DNA from 2 places in the Arthrobacter sp. BG3 genome. Region 2 is predicted to be linked to the other one. Evidence: riboswitches for the same ligand, from Rfam matches in the RefSeq annotation. Region 2 holds a riboswitch; the other holds the start of a gene.
What was found. A riboswitch is a leader RNA that binds a small molecule or an ion and turns the genes downstream of it on or off. The one in region 2 is predicted to bind thiamine pyrophosphate.

Region 1 (3,200 bases), 980 kb from region 2:
AGGCCGGGGCGCATCGCCAGGATGCCGGCGAGGGCCAGGCGCTGCTTCTGCCCGCCGGAGAGTGCCGACGTCGGATGGTCCAGCGGCAGCCGGCCCAGCCCGACGTCGTCAAGTGCTTCCGCCACCCGCCGCCAGATCTCGGCCGGCGGAACGGACAGGTTTTCGGCGCCGAAGGCGACGTCGTCGCCCAGGCGCGAGAGCACCACCTGGGTCTCCGGGTCCTGCTGCATGAGTCCTGCCCGGCCGCGCTGGGCCCGGGGCGGGGCGCCGTCGATCAGCAGGCGGCCGGTCTCGTCCGCATCCTCGGCATCCGCAGCGGCACGGCCTGCAGCACCGCCGGAAGCACGCTCGGCGCCACCGGCGGAGCTGTCGCCGAGTACCCCGGCCAGGGCGTGGAGCAGCGTTGATTTGCCGGCGCCGGAGGGACCCAGCAGGAGCACCCGCTCACCGGGCCGGATATCCAGGTCCAGGCCGCTGACGGCGGGCCGGGGCCGGCCGGCGTGCCGCCAGCCCCAGCCCCGCGCGGTGACCGTGGCCGGGCGGCACCCGCTGCCGGCGGACGTGCTGGAGGCGGACATCAGGAGAAGACAGGCTCCGTGGCCGCCTTGCGGGAGGCAAAGGAACTCAGCACACCGGTCCTGGCCAGGCCCCGGGTGGCGAGCCAGGACAGTCCGCCGGCGATCACGGCGCCGGAGATGGCCGTGAAGATGATGTAGGCCAGCTTGTCGCCGTCGGCGTAGGCGATGTTCCAGCCCCAGGGCAGAAACGAATCGTTCAGCCCGCAGAACAGGCCGGCACCGGCACCGGCGAGCAGCGACACCGGCAGGTTGAACTTCTTGTACATAAAGGCGGCGAAGACCAGCTCGGCGCCGAGGCCCTGCAGGATGCCGGAAATGAGCACCGTGGTGCCGTACTGCGAGCCCATGATCAGCTCACCGGCGGCGGCCACGGCTTCGCAGAACAGTGCGGCGCCCGGTTTGCGGATGATGAGCATGCCCAGCACCGCCGGGATCATCCAGCCGCCGGCATAGAGCCCGGTCAGCGGCGGGTAGAACGCGTTGACGGGGGCGGCAATGAGGTTGGCGCCCTGGGACCAGGCCCAGAAGATCACGCCGCCGGCCACCGCGATCAGTGCGGCCACCACAATGTCCACCACACGCCAGTTGTAGTTGCGTCCGGTGAGCGTCTGCTTGGCAGATGTATCAGTCATGTCGTCCTCCTGAGGAACAGGAGGGGAGGGTGTCCGGGGCCGCAGCTTCCGCCGCTGTTCCGGGCACTCTGAGAACTCGACTCCCTTGCGCCGGTACTAACCGGATCAGGTTCGAGGGTCTGCGGCTGTCCGCACTCTCAGCGCCCACCTGTGGTGTCCCCGGATTCCTCCGGTGATGCCCGACGGCGGCGCTCCCCTGTCGTATTGAATATCGCCCTTGTGGGCGTGGCTAAGTTTACACCCATCGGGCGGCTGGGTTCCGGGGTCAGCCGTCACAATGCGCCGGCGCCGCGCCGGTGACCCGGAACCCCCTGCTTGGTAGAGTCGGCAAGGCACGGGAACACCGGATGCCGCGCCCACGCGCCGGCGGCCAACCAACGGAAGCTGGAACACGTGACCAACTCAGCAGTGCCGCCCTCCGGCTACGATCCGGACTCCGCCGACGAGCAGCCGCACGGATCGCTGGCCGCGCTCATCGGCCGCATCCTGGCCGAAATCGATGAGCTGCAGTTCCAGTCTTTCGGCAAGGACGACGCCCTGGACCTGGGGCTGCTCCTGGTTGAACTCGGCAGGCAGCGCTCCCACCCGATCGCCATCGACATCACCAAGGGCGAGCAGGTGCTCTTCCACGCGGCGCTGGAAGGCGCCACACCGGACAATGAGCGCTGGATCAGGGCCAAGCAGCGCACGGCCGTCCGCTACGAAGTCCCGTCCCTGCTGGTGGGTCTTCGGTCCCGGGCCGCCGGGCGGAGGATCGAGGACAACGCCTGGTTTGACCAGAAGGAGTTTGCCGCCCACGGCGGGGCTTTCCCCATCTATGTGCGCGGGACCGGGATGGTGGCCACCGTCACGGTGTCCGGGCTGCCGCAGAAGGCCGACCATGAGCTGGTGGTCGAAGCCCTGTCGGAGATCCTGGGCCGCGCCGTGACCCCCGGGCGGTAGCTCAGCCGCCCGGCGCTGCGGTCCCGCCGCGACCCCGCGGTGCCGGCGCCTCGCTCGGGCGCCGGGGTGTCCGCCCGGCCAGCCGGATCAGCGCAATCCCCGCTGCGACAAACCAGACCCACATCAGCACCCCGTAGCCCCCGTAGATCTCCGGGACGGCGTGCCGGAGGGCTTCCGCGACGATGCCCAGCCCGCCCGTGGCGATCCCCAGCCAGGCCAGGGCCCGCGGCAGCACCCCGTTCAGCATGACGATGGAGATGAGCAGGATGCCGGCCGCGGACAGGACACCGGCGACGGCGGGGGTGTTGTTTTCGGCGATGATGGCTTCGGCGGCGGTCGAGTAGCGGAGCCGGGCCGCGTCGTCGGCGGCGGCGGCGTAACGGTCGCTGAGATAGACGAGCCCCACCGATCCCCTGCTGGTGACCGGGACGGCAAGGATCAGACCCCACGACAGGCCGCCGATCACTGCGGCGAGCAGGGCCAGGCTCTTGTCCAGCGGGGCGAGCGCCACGAAGAGTGCAACGAACACCAGCACCGGCAGGATGTTCGGCATGATCCAGAGCAGCTGTTCGGCAACATAGTTCCCTTTGTTCCGCGCGATGAACTCCAGCGTCTCGGTGCCGCCATGAACCGGGGGCGGGGCGGCGAAGTCCAGGACCAGTGCCAGCATCAGCAGCGCCACGAACAATACCGAGGAGATCCCGGCCCAGAGATAGAGCCGGCGCCAGGTCCGGCCGCCGGCCGAATCGGTGGCCGGCTGCCGGGCGGGCCCGGGCGCGCGGGTTTGGCGTCGTGCCATCCTCGAAGGTACGTCCGGACCGGGCCGCCGGACAGGGGCGTTGGTCCCTGGCTGGAGCGCCGGGCGCCGGGCGAGGGGCGCTAGGCTAGGGGAAGCCCTGTTTCCTCCCCTAGGAGTCCGAAGAATGAACATCTTCATCAAACTGCTCGGCACCGGCGTCAGCCTGCTCGCCGGCTACGTCGGCACCAAACTCGTTGACACCGTGTGGGAGAAATCCACGGGCAACAAGCCGCCCAAGGGCCACGATGA
Region 2 (3,200 bases):
TCATGAGCGCATCCCCGGCCGATCCTGCCCCTTACAACAGCTTTCTGATGGATCTGCTCGGCGTGATGGCCTACGGCGAGCTTTCCGCCTTCGAACGGCTCTCCTCCGATGCCCGCTATTCACCCACGCTGCACGACCGCGCGGTGCTGGGCCGGATCGCCGTGATCGAATTCCAGCACTACGAACTCGTCAGCGCCAAGCTCGAGGCCATGGGCCTGGATACCGAGGCCGCCATGCTGCCGTTCCAGCCGTCCGTGGACCACTTCCACGAACGCACCCGCCCCGCGGACTGGTACGAATCCCTGATGAAGGCGTATGTGATCGACACCGTTTCCGCCGATTTCTACCGCGCCATCTCCCGCTATGTCGACGCCGACACCCGGGCCCTGGTGGAGCAGATCCAGGCCGATGAGGAGGCCACGGCCGTCTTGCGGGAGCGGCTCAAGACCGCCCTCGCCGATGACCCGAGGCTGGCGTCGCGGCTGGCGCTGTGGGCAAGACGCCTGCTCGGCGAGGCCCTGACCCAGGCCCAGCGGGTGAGTTTCGAGCACGCGTTCCTCGGCGGCCTGATCGGCGCCGACGAGGACCGGACCAGGGAACTCGTCCGCGGGCTGATGGCGGAACTGGCGGCCAACCACTCGCGCCGGATGGCGCAACTCGGCCTGGCCGGCTAACCGTGCAGCCTGGCCGGCTAACCGTGCAGCCTGGCCGGCTAACCGGGCAGCCTGGCCGGCTAACCGGGCAGCCCGGACTCAGCGCTCCGCGGCGTCGAGTGCGGCGAGCAGTGACTTGGCGGCGGCCGCGGGATCGTCGGCCTCCGTGATGGCGCGGACCACCACGATCCTGCGGGCGCCGGCCTCCACGACCTGCTCCACGTTTCCGAGGTCTATGCCGCCGATCGCGAACCACGGCACGACACCCGCGACTTTGCCCGCGGTCTTGCCCCCGCCTGTTGCCTCGGCCCGGCGGATGGCGTCGGCCGCGTAGCGCACGAGTTCGAGCCCGACGGCGGCGCGCCCCGGCTTCGTCGGGGTGGCCCAGACCGGCCCGACACAGAAGTAGTCCAGTCCGTTGCGGCCGGGGGCGGCCGCGATGGCGGCATCGACCTGTTCCGGGGTGTGCGTGGACAGCCCGATCACGGCGCCTTTGCCGAGGAAGTCGCGGGCGGCGCCGAGTGGGATGTCCTTTTGCCCGATGTGGAACACCGGAGCCCCGGAAAGCGAGGCGAGGTCCGCTCTGTCATTGACGGCCCAGAGCCGGCCGTGACGCTGGGCTGCCTGGTGCAGGACTTCCAGGAGTTCCAGCTCCTCGGCTGCTTCCAGGGACTTGTCGCGCAGCTGAATGATGTCGACTCCGCCGGCAAATGCCGCATCCACGAAGTCGGCAAAGTCGCCGCGGTCCCGTCGGGCATCGGTGCAGAGGTAAAGGCGGGCGGTGGTGTGGACGGCATCCTGGCTCATAGGTCCAGCCTAGTTCCTCTAAACTGGGCCAATACCGCGGGAGCCCGCCGCAGCCGTCCATGCCTTTGGCGTCCGGCGCCGCAGGCTGAGAGGGCGTCAGAGCCGACCGCTTGACCTGATCCGGCTAGTACCGGCGTAGGGAAGGAATCCTCATGGGCGACATATCCGCCCGCGGCGCGGCCGCATTTACTGAAGCAGCGGCAGCCGCCGCCTCCGATGATGACGCCGGAGCCCGGAAATATTACGACGTTGCTGTAATCGGCGGCGGCGTCGTCGGCCACGGGATCGCTTGGGCGGCGAGATGCTCGGGCCGGTCCGTGGCCCTGATCGATGATGCCCCCGGGAGCGGCGCCAGCTGGGCTGCCGCCGGAATGCTTGCCCCGGTGAGTGAACTTCACTACCAGGAGGAGGCGCTCCTGGAGCTCATGCTTGAGTCCTCCCGCCTCTGGCCGGCTTTCGCTGCCGGACTCGAGCGCGGAGACGGCGGCCCCGGAACGGGCGCCAGCAACACCGCAACGGGTTCCGCAGGCGCCGACGGCAGGACCGGCGCCGACGGCAGGACCGGCGCCGACGCCAGCGCCGCCGGCGGGACCGGCACCGCCACGGGGTACCTCACGACGCCGACCCTCGCCGTGGGTGCCGACGCTGCCGACCGCCGGGCGCTCGCAGACCTGCGCACCGTCCAGCAGGCATACGGCCTGACCGTGGAGCCTCTGACCGTCCGCGCGGCGCGGATGCGCGAGCCGCTGCTGAGCCCGGGGATCTCCTGCGCCTTCGACATTCCCGCCGACCACCAGGTGGACCCGCGCCGCCTGCTCGCCCGGATGGGGGAACTCCTGGCCGCGGACAGCCACTGCCACACCGTCAGCCGGCGCGCCGCCGGGCTGCTCTGGGAGAACGGGAGGGTGGTCGGTGCCAGCCTCGAAGGCGGAGGCTTCATCCAGGCGGGCGAGACCATTGTGGCCAACGGCCTGGGGGCCGCGTCGCTGGACGGATTGCCCGCCGGACTCCGGTTGCCGCTGCGGCCGGTCCACGGGGACATCCTCCGGCTCCGGGTGCCGGCGAGACTGCGGCCGCTGCTGACCTCCACTGTGCGGGGGCTGGTCCGCGGCGTGCCGGTGTACATCGTCCCCCGGCAGGACGGCACGGTCGTGATCGGTGCCACCCAGCGGGAGGACGATCTCGGTGGGGGAGACAGAGCGCCGGCTGCGCCGACCGGCGGCTCCTCTACGGGCCGGGCTACGGCTGGCGGCACCTTTGGGGGCGCGGCCCCGGCTGGCGCCGCCGTGTCCGCCGGCGGCGTCTACCAGCTGCTGCGCGACGCCCAGCAACTGGTCCCCGCAGTCGCCGAACTGGAATTGCTTGAGGCCACCGCGAGGGCCCGCCCGGGGACCCCGGATAACGCGCCGCTGCTGGGCCGGGTGGCGGAGCAGGGGCGTCCGGGGGACGTTGCGGGTCTGATCATCGCCACCGGGTTCTTCCGGCACGGAATCCTGCTGACGCCCGCGGCGGCTGAGATCTGCCGCCAGCTGCTGGACGGCGTCGCGGACCCCCGCTGGGCCCATTTCCGGCCGGGCCGGTTCGCTGCCGGCACGCCGGCCGACGCCAAATCGGCAGCCCCGACGTCGGTTGCCGGCATGCCCGCGGGCGGCACGCAGGAAACAGCCCCCCGCAACGCCAATCCCAACCCTGAGCACAGCAAGGAAACGGTATGAACATCAAACTGAACGGAAACGAGCA

Region 1: another riboswitch for thiamine pyrophosphate. It lies ahead of AC1MFL_RS10535 (ECF transporter S component); the one in region 2 lies ahead of AC1MFL_RS15085 (FAD-dependent oxidoreductase).

The regions. Positions count from the first base shown of each region.
Region 1 is NZ_CM155270.1:2,370,438-2,373,637, reverse strand. It holds gene AC1MFL_RS10540 (ABC transporter ATP-binding protein) at 1-578, opposite strand, end outside; gene AC1MFL_RS10535 (ECF transporter S component) at 578-1,210, opposite strand; TPP riboswitch at 1,275-1,418, opposite strand; gene AC1MFL_RS10530 (heme-degrading domain-containing protein) at 1,604-2,152, shown strand; gene AC1MFL_RS10525 (DUF4386 family protein) at 2,154-2,951, opposite strand; gene AC1MFL_RS10520 (DUF4235 domain-containing protein) at 3,076-3,200, shown strand, end outside.
Region 2 is NZ_CM155270.1:3,347,202-3,350,401, forward strand. It holds gene AC1MFL_RS15075 (ferritin-like fold-containing protein) at 3-674, shown strand; gene thiE (thiamine phosphate synthase) at 753-1,460, opposite strand; TPP riboswitch at 1,487-1,620, shown strand; gene AC1MFL_RS15085 (FAD-dependent oxidoreductase) at 1,613-3,175, shown strand; gene thiS (sulfur carrier protein ThiS) at 3,172-3,200, shown strand, end outside.